Linked DNA regions of Idiomarina loihiensis L2TR. The protein of the gene in region 2 interacts with the protein of the main gene of each other region in a pairwise test. Links are inferred from orthologs where the notes say so. Each region holds a gene or a part of one and is shown on either strand. Other genes may lie near its edges.

What was found. The genes of interacting proteins can lie anywhere in the genome.
Region 1: the proteins of trkA (region 2) and ptsN interact in binary tests that used the Escherichia coli proteins (3 or more experiments, as listed by UniProt). The link is inferred for Idiomarina loihiensis L2TR from one-to-one orthologs.

What each region holds. Positions count from the first base shown.
Region 1 is NC_006512.1:409,281-415,776, reverse strand. What follows is about bases 1-2,944. They hold ptsN (PTS IIA-like nitrogen regulatory protein PtsN), read left to right. Parts: upstream 1-1,209; coding sequence 1,210-1,680; downstream 1,681-2,944. Other genes in these bases: mgtE (magnesium transporter), read left to right, coding at 2,793-2,944; IL_RS02000 (HPr family phosphocarrier protein), read left to right, coding at 2,515-2,790; rapZ (RNase adapter RapZ), read left to right, coding at 1,671-2,522; hpf (ribosome hibernation promoting factor), read left to right, coding at 919-1,206; IL_RS02020 (RNA polymerase factor sigma-54), read left to right, coding at 1-891. Outside these bases: more of mgtE, read left to right, coding at 2,945-4,154; metalloprotease PmbA, read right to left, coding at 4,167-5,513; ribosome biogenesis factor YjgA, read left to right, coding at 5,568-6,083; metalloprotease TldD, read right to left, coding at 6,099-6,496. UniProt on the Escherichia coli protein: Seems to have a role in regulating nitrogen assimilation.
Region 2 is NC_006512.1:12,760-20,818, reverse strand. Bases 37-3,035 are described here. They hold trkA (Trk system potassium transporter TrkA), read left to right. Parts: upstream 37-847; coding sequence 848-2,224; downstream 2,225-3,035. Other genes in these bases: pepQ (Xaa-Pro dipeptidase), read right to left, coding at 2,831-3,035; IL_RS00085 (YigZ family protein), read right to left, coding at 2,221-2,838; rsmB (16S rRNA (cytosine(967)-C(5))-methyltransferase RsmB), read left to right, coding at 37-851. Also shown: more of rsmB, read left to right, coding at 1-36; more of pepQ, read right to left, coding at 3,036-4,189; IL_RS00075 (transglycosylase SLT domain-containing protein), read right to left, coding at 4,201-6,150; fatty acid oxidation complex subunit alpha FadB, read left to right, coding at 6,286-8,059. UniProt on the Escherichia coli protein: Part of the constitutive potassium transport systems TrkG and TrkH. May regulate the transport activity of TrkG and TrkH systems. Binds to NAD(+) and NADH.

The DNA of each region.
Region 1 (6,496 bases), 400 kb from region 2 along the record:
ATTCAGCATTTCGACCCAATTGGTGTCGGCGCACGCAGCGTCAGTGAATGCCTTGCCATTCAATTACGTCAACTAAGCGACGACACTGAATACAAGCAGGTTGCTCTATGCTTAGTGACTGAACATATGGACTTACTTGGCAGTCGCGATTTTCGCACCATTCAGCGTAAACTGAAGCTATCGGAAGACGATTTACGTCAGACTATGCGGTTAATTCAACAGTTGCACCCGCACCCGGGCGAGCAAGTTGCGCAGCAACCCGTTGAATATGTTATTCCCGATGTGGCCGTTACTAAAAAAAATGGTCGTTGGATGGTCGAATTAAACCCGGACAGCGTACCTAAACTAAAAGTGAACGAAGAATACGCGGCCTTGAGTAAAGCAACAAAGTCAGTAGCCGACAGCCAGTACATAAAAAACCATACGCAAGAAGCGCGCTGGTTCATAAAAAGCCTGGAGAGCAGAAACGATACGCTGCTGAAAGTGGCCAATTGCATAGTACAGCGCCAGCAGGGCTTTTTTGAGCATGGTGAAGAAGCTATGAAGCCAATGGTTCTGAACGATGTTGCTGAAGCCGTGGATATGCATGAAAGCACAATTTCACGCGTAACGACACAAAAATACTTACACTGCCCAAGTGGCGTATTTGAGTTGAAATATTTTTTCTCAAGTCATGTCAGTACAGAGGGCGGTGGCGAGTGTTCAAGCACGGCAATACGTGCTTTAATTAAGAAGATGGTCGCTGCTGAAAATCGCAGTAAACCGTTAAGTGACAGTAAGATTGCTGAACTGATAGCCGAACAAGGTATCCAAGTAGCAAGAAGGACAATTGCGAAGTATCGGGAATCGTTAAACATTCCATCATCGAGCCAACGCAAAAGTCTTTTGTAACTTTGTTAACTGCAGAAGGAAGACGTTATGCAAATTAATTTGACCGGTCATCACATCGATATTACCGAAGCTCTGCGTGACTACGTGGACACAAAATTTGCCAAGCTGGAAAGACATTTTGACCATATAACTAATGTTCACGTCATCCTAAATGTTGAAAAAACGATTCAAAAAGCGGAAGCTACGCTGCACGTGAATGGCGGTGAGCTTTTCGCCGACGCAAAACACGAAGATATGTACGCGGCCATCGACGGTTTAATTAATAAACTGGACCGTCAGGTGATTAAACACAAAGAGAAAATGAAACAACATTAATCCATGCAACTGAGTGAATTGTTAAGCCCCGACTGCACCAAGTGTGCAGTCGAGGGCGCAAGTAAAAAGCGACTACTTGAAACCATTAGTCAAATCGTAGCCCCTAAGCTGTCTGGCATTACCCGTCATGACATTTTTGAGAGCCTGTTAAACCGTGAGCGTTTAGGCAGTACGGGAATTGGCTTAGGTATCGCAATTCCTCATGGCCGCTTACCTAATGCGAATCATCCGGTAGCGGTATTACTGACCTTAGACGAACCTATCGAATTCGATTCTATTGACAACCAACCTGTCGATATTATCTTCGCGCTTCTGGTGCCGGAGTCAGAGCACGAGAACCATCTACAAACATTGGCCACAGTGGCCAGAAGAATGAACGACAAAGACTGTACTCGCGCACTGCGCCACGCAGATTCTGATAAGGCGTTATATCAATTATTTGTGGGCGAAGGTGAACAGTCGCCATGCAACTGATCATTGTTAGTGGTCGCTCCGGCTCAGGTAAGACAATTGCCTTGCGCGTACTGGAGGACTTAGGCTTTTATTGTGTTGATAATTTACCAATAAGCCTGCTGCCAACTCTGGTGCATGCAGTCATAGAGCAGTATCAAAAAATAGCCATTAGCATTGATGTTCGCAACCTACCGGAGCACTCCGAAGAGCTGCTGGACTCTCTGAGCTTTTTGCCAAAAGGCGTTGAACCGGAAATTCTGTTTATTGACTCTGACGACAACACCTTACTAAAGCGTTTTGGCGAGACTCGTCGCCTGCATCCGTTATCGCAAAAAGAACTGCCTCTGCTAGAAGCGCTTCAGGCCGAACATAAAATGCTTGAACCCATTATGGAACGCGCAACCTGGCGCCTGGACAGCAGTGATTTATCGCTGCACCAATTAAGCGAACAGGTCACTGAGCGGGTGCTGGGACGAGCGGATAAAAAGCTGATTATTGTGTTTCAGTCTTTTGGCTTTAAATATGGTTTACCCAAAGACGCTGACTTTGTCTTTGATGCGCGCATTTTACCTAATCCGCACTGGCAACCCGAGCTTAAGCTGCTTACCGGTCTGGATACCGACGTGCAGATTTTCTTTCGTCAGGAACCTTTGGTGACTAAATTTATTTATCAGCTAGAAAACTTTCTTGATACCTGGTTGCCACACTTCCAGCGCAGCAATCGAAGCTACCTGACCATAGCTACCGGTTGTACCGGTGGTCAGCACCGCTCGGTTTATATTTCTCAGCAGTTAGCCGAGCGTTTTGAACAGAAAGCTGTAAAAGTTCAGGTAAGACACCGGGAACTGAAAACCCATGGATAAAGTTTGCAGAAAGCTAATTATTCGCAATAAACTAGGCTTGCACGCACGTGCGGCAACAAAGTTAGCGCAATTAACGCAGGAATTTGAGTCAGACATTACTGTCACTCAGGGTGAGCAATGCGTTAACGCTGCCAGCGTTATGTGCCTGATGCTACTGGCCAGTCAACAGGGTAAAACTGTTGAAGTCTGTGCCGAAGGAAAAGACGCACAAGCAGCACTGGATGCCGTTAGTGCTTTGTTTGAAGATCGCTTCGAGGAAGACGAGTAAGCATGATTGCAGAGCTTTCCGACAAAGAATATGCCATGCAGCGCATTCAGGAGGTTAACTCCGCGCTGTCCGATGGCATGTTCGTTGCTGCACGCCGTATGCTGCATAATATGCCGGCATGCGACGTGGCATTGCTGTTGGAATCCTCACCCCCCAAAAGCCGTTCCATTGTCTGGAAACTGGTTGACGTAGATGAACACGGCGAGATTCTTGAAGAACTGAACGAAGAGGTTCAGAAAGACATTATTCGTCAAATGGCGCCGGAGAATCTTGCGGCGGCCACCGAAGGCATGGACACCGATGACCTTGCCTACGTTCTGCGGGGCTTACCTGAGCCAGTCTATCAGCAAGTTCTGAAGTCCATGGACGAAAGCGACCGGGAACGTGCGGAAACCGCGCTCTCATATGCCGAAGACAGCGCCGGTGGTATCATGAACACCGATACCATCACCTTGCGCTCGGACGTCACTATTGATGTTGTGTTGCGTTATTTACGCCTTAAAGGTGAGCTGCCCGAAGCCACCGATAAACTCTACGTCGTGGATCGCCATGAAAAACTCATTGGCGAAATTACTTTAACCCAGTTGTTAACTATTGATCCCAGCCGTCGCATTGACGAAATTATGTCGGCCGACATTACCACCATCCCCGTGACTATGGATGAAACGGAAGTCGCAAAACTGTTCGAGCGTCATGACTGGGTATCTGCGCCGGTCGTCGACAATGAGCAGCAGCTGGTAGGTCGTATTACCATCGATGACGTGGTCGATATTATCCGCGAAGAAGCCCAACACTCCATGTTGAGTATGGCGGGTCTGGAAGATGACGAAGATACCTTCGCTCCGGTATTAAAAAGTACCCGCCGCCGTACCGTATGGTTGGCGGTAAACTTAGTTACTGCCTTACTGGCTGCCATGGTCAGCTCATTATTTGAAGACATACTGGCACAAATGGCTGTACTGGCTATTTTAAACACCATTGTACCCAGTATGGGCGGCATAGCCGGTAGCCAGACATTAACTCTGGTCATACGAGGTATGGCTCTGGGTCACATCGGCACCAGTAACTCCCGATGGCTTATCGGTAAAGAGCTGGCTATTGGTTTCTTAAACGGCATTATCTGGTCGGTACTGATTGCGGCAGTCGTCGCACTGTGGAAGCAAGACTGGCTGGTTGGCGGTATTATTGCCTTTGCCATGATGATGAACCTAGTCGCAGCCGCTTTAGCCGGTGCGACCATTCCGCTGGTTCTTAAGCGCTTTAATATTGACCCCGCGCTGGCTGGCGGGGTCATTCTGACCACTGTCACTGACGTGGTCGGTATCTTTGCCTTCCTTGGCTCAGCAACCTTGTTACTGTCTTAGAGACCTGGCTTTTTAATTGCCGGCAATACTCATTTGCTCTAATAACACTGAGCCGGTATGCAGCGCATGGCGTTCGTCGGTGTCATTCCCTATGGCAACAATGTTCGCCAGCATGTCTTTTAAGTTACCGGCAATGGTCACTTCTTCTACCGGATACTGAATTTCACCGTTCTCAACCCAGAAGCCGGCCGCTCCACGTGAGTAATCACCGTTGACCATATTTACGCCCTGCCCCATCAATTCGGTTACCAGCAAGCCCGTACCCATTTTTTTGCATAACTGCGCTAACGAGTTGTCCTGCTGTGTCACTCGCCAGTTGTGGATACCACCTGCGTGACCCGTAGGCTGCATATCCAGTTTGCGTGCAGCATAGCTGGTTAACAGATAGGTTTGCAGCACCCCGTCGGTAATGATTTCTCTATCCTTCGTCGCCAAACCTTCTGCATCGAACGGCGAGCTCGCCAGGCCACCGATAATATGCGGTTTTTCCTGAATGCTCAGCCATTCTGGCAGCACCGGCTTGCCTAAATGGTCGAGCAGAAAACTGGATTTGCGGTACAAATTGCCACCGCTTATAGCACTGACCATATGACCAAACAAACTCCCTGCCACATCAGCCCGGAAAATAACCGGTACTTTAGCTGTTGGTACTTTGCGTGCACCCAAGCGCGACAAGGTTTCTGCGGCGGCCTCTTCGGCAACACTCTCGGCAGATTTTAATTCGTGCATTTTGCGGGCAACAGAATAACTCATGTCGCGCTGCATTTTGTCGCCCTCTTTGGCTATCAGAACGCAACTAAGGTTATGTCGCGACTGTAAGTAACCGCCAATAAAACCGTGACTATTCCCATAAACACGAAAACCCGTGTGGCTGCCGTAATGCGCGCCGTCTGAGTTAACAATGCGCTCATCCAGGTTCAGCGCGTGTTTCTCACAAGCCAGTGCCTGCTTTATGGCATACTCTGCGCTCTGGTCACCCGGATGACACAAGTCTAAATCCGGTACATCGGTCGCCATTAATTCGGCCGGAGCCAAACCATTGTATGGATCCGGAGAGGTAAAACGGGCAATATCACAAGCCTTGTCGACGGCAGCGCTAATGGCCTGTTCCGACAGGTCTGTAGTCGATGCCGAACCTTTCTGGTTGCCTCTATAAACGCTAATGCCCAGCGCCCCATCCTGATTAAACTCGACGGTTTCGACTTCGCCCAGGCGGGTCCCGACCGAAATACCGGAGCTGTGACTGATTGAGCATTCAGCAGAACTGACGCCTTTTGCTTCAGCCAGTCGCAGTGCTTCTTTAACAGCACTCTCTACCTGCTTCATTTGAACCTGTAAGTCACTCAGTTGTACTATCAAAAAACTCTCCTCACTGCTAAACTGACGGCTTTGTAGCGCTAATGAATCGAACTTATGCCGAAACGCCCAGCCGAAAATCCTGAACAATCTGACGACTTCGTCAGCAAGTCCCAAAAAAAACGCGAAATGGCTGAACGCCAGGAGCTAGGGACTCAACTTGTCAATTTAACTGACAGCCAGTTAGCAAAAATGCCACTGGATGATGAGCTGCGCGATGCCGTTTTACTTGCCCGTAAAATTCGTAACAAGCACGAAGGCTACCGACGCCAGCTTCAATTTATTGGCAAGCTCATGCGCTTACGTGACATAGCGCCTATTGAGCAAGCCTTAAATAACTTAAAAAATGCGCATCAGCAGCAAACATCCATTTTTCACGAGATTGAAACAACTCGCGATAAACTGCTGCATGAAGGCGACGATGCTCTACAAGAATTCATTGAAGAGCACCCTCATGCTGACCGCCAAAAATTGCGTCAGCTTATTCGTCTTGCCGAAAAACAGCGGGCTGAACAAAAACCGCCTGTCGCTGCCCGTCAGCTGTTTGTTTATTTACGTGAACTGCTCGGTTAATACCGGGCAACTCACTTATTCGGTACCGCCAACCGTCATTGAATCCAGTTTCAGCGTCGGTTGCCCAACACCTACGGGTAGACTCTGCCCGTCTTTGCCGCAAACACCAACACCTTCGTCCAGCGACAGGTCGTTACCCACCATAGACACCTGAGCCATAGCTTCTGGTCCGTTACCAATAAGTGTTGCACCCTTTATCGGTGTGGTAATTTTACCGTCTTCAATTAAATAAGCTTCAGATGCTGAGAACACAAACTGTCCGGAAGTAATATCGACCTGACCACCGGCAAATTGCGGTGCGTAAATACCCTTTTTCACGCTGCCAATGATGTCTCCCGGACTACTTTCTCCGGCGAGCATATACGTATTGGTCATTCGCGGCATAGGTAAGTGAGCGAAACTTTCACGGCGAC
Region 2 (8,059 bases):
GGTTGTTTGAAGCAATTCAGGCAGACCACCCACAACAAGCCAGCGACATTCTCATTGAGAACAACGCACACCCGCCCATGTGGTTACGTGTGAATCGTCGTTTTTTCAATCGCGATGACTATTTAAGACAACTGGAAGACAGCGGTATTGCCGCCGAAGGCGATACTCTGGCTGGCGATGCGATTCGTCTGCATTCGCCTGTTCCGGTTGAACGGCTTCCGGGGTTTGACCGGGGCCACGCATCGGTACAGGACCGTTCGGCCCAGTTAGCTGCGGATTACCTGAACGTAAAAGCTTCCCACCGCGTACTCGATTGTTGCGCCGCTCCGGGAGGCAAACTGCTGCATTTACTAGAGCGAAACGACTTTGAGCAACCGGTTCAGGCTATTGATATTGATGCTAAACGTCTTGAGCGAGTCGACGAAAATCTGGAGCGCGCCGGTTTAAGTGCCGTAGTTCATTGCGCCGATGTTGCAGAAACTGAAGACTGGTGGGACGGCGAACAGTTTGACCGCATACTTTTGGATGCTCCATGTTCGGCAACAGGCGTAATACGCCGCCACCCCGATATCAAGTGGCTGCGTCGCGCTGAGGACATTAATGAGCTCGCGCAATTGCAAAGTCAGATACTAAATTCGCTTTGGCCTTTACTTAAAAACGGCGGAGAACTGCTTTACGCAACCTGCTCTATTCTAAGCAAGGAAAACCAAACTCAAATTGAGTCTTTTCTAAAACAGCAATCGAGTGCTAGTCTGATACCTATTGATGAAAAGCAGAAAACTCTGCAACTGCTCCCGGGTGAACGTAACGGGGATGGTTTCTTTTACGCGAGATTGAAAAAAGTCGAATGAAAATTATCATACTCGGTGTTGGCCAGGTCGGCGGCACATTAGCAGAAAATCTGGTTGGCGAACGTAACGATATCACCATAGTTGATACCAACAACGATTTACTGGACGATTTGCAGGATAAGTATGACCTGCGGGTCGTCGTTGGTAACGGAGCGCACCCTGATGTTTTACGTCGCGCGGGTGCCGACGATGCCGACTTGCTTATTGCAGTAACCAGCAGCGACGAAACTAATATGATTGCCTGTCAGGTTGCTTACTCGATATTTAATACGCCAAAGAAAATAGCCAGAATTCGCTCTGAAGAATACATCCGCTATAAAGATCAGCTTTTTCATAATCAGGATGCCCCAGTTGACCACATTATTTCACCGGAACAACTGGTAACCAGCTATATTCGCCGACTTATTGATTACCCCGGCGCACTGCAAGTGATGGAGTTCGCCAACGGACGAGCCAGCTTGGTCGCGGTAAAGGCGTACTACGGCGGGAAGCTCGTTGGCCATGCTATCTCAACACTGCGGGAACATATTCCCAATATCGACACCCGGGTTGCGGCTATTTATCGTCAGGGTAAGCCTATACGCCCTACCGGAACCACAATCATCGAAGCCGATGATGAAGTTTTCTTCATTGCCGACACCCGCCACATTAGTACCGTAATGCAGGAACTGCAAAAGCTGGAAGACAAATACCGCAGAATAATGATTGTTGGTGGCGGGAACATTGGTGCCGGCCTGGCGAAACAACTGGAAGTTGATCACCGGGTTAAGCTAATAGAGCGTTCAGAAACCCGCGCGGAAGAGCTTTCGCAAAGCCTTGAGCATACCTTAATTTTCCGCGGTGACGCGTCCGACCAAAAGTTGCTGGAAGAAGAGCACGTTGAAGATATCGACGTATTTATTGCGGTTACCAACGACGACGAAGCGAACATTATGTCAGCCATGCTGGCTAAACGTATGGGCGCCCGTAAAACTATGGTGCTCATTCAGCGTAGCGCCTATGTTGACTTGGTGCAGGGAGGCGAAATTGATATTGCCATTTCACCGCAACGTGCGACTGTTTCAGCTCTACTAACTCACGTACGCCGTGGCGATATTGTTAACGTTTACTCACTACGAAAAGGGGCCGCCGAAGCTATTGAGGCAATTGCACATGGTGATGAAGACACGTCCCGAGTGGTGGGTAAAGCCATTAAAGATATCAAGCTTCCGCCGGGAACCACCATTGGTGCGGTTGTCCGGGGACAAGAAGTGCTTATGGCGCACAGTGAAACCATCATTCACTCCGACGACCACGTGATTCTTTTCTTGCTGGATAAAAAGTACATTGATCAGGTTGAAAAAGTCTTCCAGCCAAGTGCTATGTTCTTTTAGTCCAGTTCTTTTAACTGCACCCGGCCACGGGTGGCAGCTTGTAGCTTCTTCTGCAGCGCCCCAACATTCACGGGGCGTAGCAACACCTTAAGCCGCACACTTTCCTCGTACTCCGAAGATTCCGTTTCAGCATTGGCCTCAAGCAAAAGCGGTTCAACATCGCCCTGGTCGGTATAAGCAAAATTTAACTGAAAGCGTTGTTTAAAAACCCTTTGCTCTTTTTCAAGCTCAGCTAATGCGGCGACTGTCGCGTCGGTATAGGCTCGCTGAAGTCCGCCCGTTCCCAATTTCACCCCACCAAAATATCGCACGACTATAGCGGTAACCTCGCCGACGCCGCTATTTTGTAGCGCCATAAGCATAGGTCGCCCCGCTGTTCCCGAGGGTTCTCCGTCGTCGCTGTAAGCCATACTCTGGCTGTTATTAGGTGCTGAAAAAAGCGACGCAGAGCAATAGTGAGAGGCCTTAGGCCAGCGCTTTTTTATCACGGCCAGAAACTCTGATGCGCTGTCGACGTTTGCTGTATGTGCCAGGCACGCAATAAAGCGGCTGCCTTTAACTTCTATTTCGACTTCCGTTTCCGAAGCCGGAATGTCGTAATCCTGATCATGCAAGACGGGTAACCTTTTTCACGTAAGCATCTAATGCAGTTTGGCGTGTAAGGTTATCATTTCGCTCGCGGTAAACCACAATATTATCCTCGATTCGCACTCCACCAAAGGGTTTAAACTCATCCACTCTGCGCCAGTTAATTAAATGCTTATTGCGTGAATTCGCTAATTTCTGCAGCAAAGGCTCAATAAAGTAGATTCCGGGTTCAATGGTATAAACCTGCCGAGGCTCTACGGTACGAGTGGTTTTTAGCGTAAGATGACCGCTGGGAGGAGCTATTGGCGTACCCCTTTCATCAGCCTGCGCAGCGCCAACGTCGTGCACCTGCAAGCCCAGAGGATGACCTAAACCATGCGGAAGAAATACCGTGGTTATGCCGTCTTCAATCATTTGTTCAGGACTGCAACTGACAAAACCAAAAGCAAAAAGTACATTAGCAATTTGTTCATGAGCCAACTGGTGCAGCGCCGGGAATTCAACGCCCGGCTTCATTTTATCAATTAAAGCCAATGTAATTTGGTCAAGCGCGGCTATCAGCTCTTCGTATTCATTGTGTTGTTTAGACCAAGTACGACTAATGTCAGCGGCATAACCGCAAACCTCAGCGCCTGCATCAACCAGCATCGACTTGAGTGAGCCTGAAGCTTTCTTATCAGGCATCCAGTGATGCAAAACACTGGCGTTTTCATTTTGCCCAATAATGTGATTATAAGGCACTTCATTCTGCCCTTGACGAGTAGCCGCCATATATTTCAACAGACAATCGAACTCCGAGGCGCCGTTAAAAAAGGCGTCAGCGGCCGCAACATGGCCTTCAGCCGCTATATGGTTTGCCTGAGTTAAACAGGCAATTTCATAGTCGGTTTTAAACAAGCGATGATAATGAAAAAAGTGAAGAACAGGATCTGGGTTTATATTCTCAAAACCCAGAGCCTTGGCAACCTCAATATGTTCACCAAGGTAAGCCGCGCTTTTCTTATCGTAAGGGAGTAGTTTTTCAATGGCCTCTGGCGAGCTGATGTGTTCCACGTGGAACTCTTCTAACCAAGGAGCTCCCTCGAGGCTTGCTGTCGTGTGCCAAAAATCTGGAGAACTTAATAGAACTAAGGTTGGCCGGGTGTTCGGCTTTAAAATAACCCAGGCATTAGCCAACTGAGTTTCCGGACACCAAGCCTTAAAGTGAGGGTTCGCACGAAACGGATAGTTCATATCATCCAAAAACCAACGTTTTTGCTGGCCCGAATGAATGGCAACTAAATCTAAATTTTCTCGTTTAAAAAGTCGTTCAGCACGAGTCTGAAGCTGCTTTATATGGTCAGGAAACAACGGCCACAAATCTGCTGTCGCAGTCATATTGGATCGCCTTATTCAGTATCAACAATTGTCATATCAACAACTTGCTCAAACAAATTATCCTCGTTACCACCCAACATCCTATAAATTTGCTGATAACTCAATACTGCTTTTACATAATCTCTGGTTTCATGGTACGGAATGGTTTCGACCCACACATCGGCAGCAACAGGCTCGTCAGGTAACCACTCTTTAACTCGATAGTAGCCTGCATTATAGCTTGCCGTAGCTAATAACCAATTATTCTCAAAGCGGTGTTTCAATCGACTTAAATAGTCCGTGCCCAGACGCACATTGACGGCAGGGTCATTCAACCGCCGCCAGCTATTATTCTTAGTATCCAGTTGCTTTGCAGTACCAGGCAGAATCTGCATTAGTCCCCTTGCACCAGCACTTGAATACGCGTCGTGCCGAAAGTTACTTTCCCGGCGCGTAATGGCTAAAGCCCAGCTCTCATCTATTCCTGCGGCTTGTGACGCCCGCCCTAGTATATCCTTGTAGGCTAAGGGAAAACGAATGCCCACAGCGTCAAAGTGCCCTATTTGCGCTAAGGTCCATATCGCCTGATCGTGCCATCCCCATTCGCTCGCCAGATATGCCGCAACTTTCTGCTCTTCGCCATCAAGCTGTGTTAATAAATGGTTCCATTCGCGCCGGGCGTCGACCCAACGCTCCAATTGAATCAATTCGTATGCACGTTGCACGCTAGGATGATTACGAATTTGCTCAAGCTGAACAACACTGACTTCAAGTTTCTCTTGTTCAAGGCTCACCGGCTTCTGCAACCGCGCTGCCGCCAGAAAACCGTAGTAATGCCGTTCGTCGGCTAAATCTTCGTACAGTTCCTGTGCGGCCAAAGCGTTACCGGTTATCTCCTGTGAGCGAGCCAGCCAGTAACGCCATTGATTACCCTGCCGAATGGCAACCGGCAAACTTTGAATCGCGTCTCTCAGGCCCTCGTAATCTTTGTCCTTAAGGTAAATAGCCAAACGCCACTGTAAAACTCGTTCATTTAGCGCGTTTACCGGGACGCGATCATGCCAGACACGAGCTTCGGGATGAGAGTTTAAGCTTAACGCAACAGCAAATTCTTCGGCGATGCGGCCCTCTTGCTGTTCAGTAAAGGGCAATTGTGAACTCAGCTTTTTATAGCTTCGCAGAGCAATGTTTTCATCACGCCAAACCAGCTTGGTTAAAGCATAGGTAACTATTTGTGCCTCTTTTCCAGGATAGCGCCCCTTGTACCAAGAGTCGTCCTCTATAGCGGCGGGTGAATACCTCACCTTGTGATAAAACTCACCCAGATACTGCTGTAACTCAGGCAATAAACCAGTTAAATACGGGAGCAGAGTCGGGTTACCATGCTCAGCAGCCAACTCCAGTCGTTCCCAAACTTTGTCTTCGGTACGGCCACCCAATTCTTGCCATTCGTCCAAAATGGGGTCGCAAGCCGAAGGAAGCGAAAACCCATGCTTCCAGATAGCATCAACCTGACGCCTGAAAGGCCCGTCGTCCAGACCCTTTTCACGCTGCGACTCAATAAATTGACAACGGTGAGTTAAGGTTCCCGGATACCGGAAGTCCCGAATAAAACGAGAATACTCCTCCTGCCCTGCCAAATAAGTAAGCCAGGGCTGTCTTAATTGCCAGTCGAGGGGCGTCTTTTCATACTTATCGAGAAAAGCCAGAACGCGGTCTTCATTGGCCAGGTATCCAATTTGCTCAAGTCGAGCCAATTCCAAGTACGGTAGCAAAGGGTAATCTTTCAGCTTTTTAAGTAATAGCCGATACTCACCCAGGCGACCACGCTTAGCCGCATACTCTGCTTTTTTGAATAGCTCACGCTGCTGCTCCCGTTGCTTTGCATCAACAGGTTCAGACTGAACCGCACCAATGCTTAACAGGGACAACACGAAAAACAATGGCGCACTGTAACGTATGATAAACGACTGCTTTTTCATTAATTCAAACGCATGTTTAAATAACCGTTGAAAAATTGGCGTATTCGCGCCAAACTCTGTCTACCTTAACCCAAAGCTATAGCAGAATCAGTTTCTTTATAGCAACAAATTAATGGAAGTCGTGGGAGACCCAAGATGATCTATCAAGGTGAAAGCATTCGGGTCGATTTTATCGAACCAGGTTTCGCAGAATTACAATTTGATGCGAAAGGCTCGGTTAATAAATTCGACCAGGCTACATTAGAAGAATTCAGTGAAGCACTGACAAAATTACAGAACACTGACGATTTACGTGGCGTTATTGTTACCAGCAGCAAATCGACCTTTATTGTCGGCGCTGACATTACCGAGTTCCTGACGCTATTCTCTGATCAGGAAAAAACCCGCAGCTGGGTGGCAAAAGCCTCACGCGTGTTTGATCAATTAGAAGACCTGCCAGTTCCAACCGTTGGAGCCGTAACCGGATTCGCACTGGGCGGCGGTTGTGAAGCATTGTTAGCCTGTGACTACCGTGTTGCGGACACCACAGCAACTATCGGCCTGCCAGAAGTTAAACTGGGTCTTATCCCGGGCTTTGGCGGCACCATGCGTTTACCTCGCGTGATTGGTCCGGACAACGCGCTTGAGTGGATAACCACAGGTAAAAACAACAAAGCCCTTGATGCGCTGAAAGTTGGTGCTGTGGATGCGGTTGTTGAACCGGAAAACCTGACTAAAGCCGCACTCAACTTAGCTAAAGCCGCAGCAGCCGGTCAGCAGGACTGGAAAGCGAAGCGTCAGCCTAAGTTAGAGCCGCTGAAAGCTAACGACACCGAGCTGATGATGACGCTGGTTACCGCCAAAGGCATGATTGCAGCGAAGGCCGGTAAGCACTATCCGGCACCGCACAAAGCGTTAGAAGCCATTGAAAACGGTGCCCGCGAGCATCGTGAAGGCGCGCTAACAGCTGAAAACAACGCGTTTTTCGACCTCACCCAAACCGAGGCTTGTCAGGCTCAGGTTGGTATCTTCCTGGCGGATCAGGCAGTTAAAGGTAAGTCGAAAAAATACGCTAAAGCTGCAACCAAAGAAATTAAGACAGCAGGTGTTTTAGGTGCCGGCATTATGGGCGGCGGTATCGCTTACCAGTCAGCGCTTAAAGGCGTACCGGCTGTTATGAAAGACATTAAGCAAGACGCTTTAGACTTAGGCATGAAAGAAGCCGGCAAGATCCTGAAAAAAGGTGTTGAGCGCGGTAAGGTAAACAACGAGAAGATGATTAAAATCTTGTCTTCTATTACGCCTACGTTGCTGAATGACGCAGTCAAAGACGTCGATATTGTCGTAGAAGCCGTTGTCGAAAACCCGAAAGTTAAAGGCTCGGTGCTGGCTGAAATTGAAGGCGTAATTGGCGATGATGCCATTTTGACTTCAAATACCTCGACCATTTCTATTACTGAACTGGCTAAGAACCTGAAGCGCCCTGAGAAATTCTGCGGAATGCACTTTTTCAACCCGGTACACAAAATGCCATTGGTTGAAATTATCCGTGGCGAGAAAACCTCAGATGACACCGTTAATGCGGTAGTCGCCTATGCGCTTAAACTTGGCAAAACCCCTATCGTTGTTAACGACTGCCCTGGCTTCTTAGTTAACCGCGTATTGTTCCCTTACCTGGCAGGCTTTGCCGGTATGGTTGATGAAGGCGTCGATTTCGTCGGCATCGACAAGGTTATGGAGAAGCAGTTCGGTTGGCCAATGGGTCCTGCGTACTTAAGCGATGTTGTTGGTATAGACACAGCTGATCATTGTACCGTTGTTATGGAAGCAGGCTTCCCGACCCGCATGAAACGCGACGAGTCCAGCGCCATTGCTAAACTGGCAGCTGCTGAGCGTTACGGTCAGAAAAACGGCAAAGGCTTCTATGTTT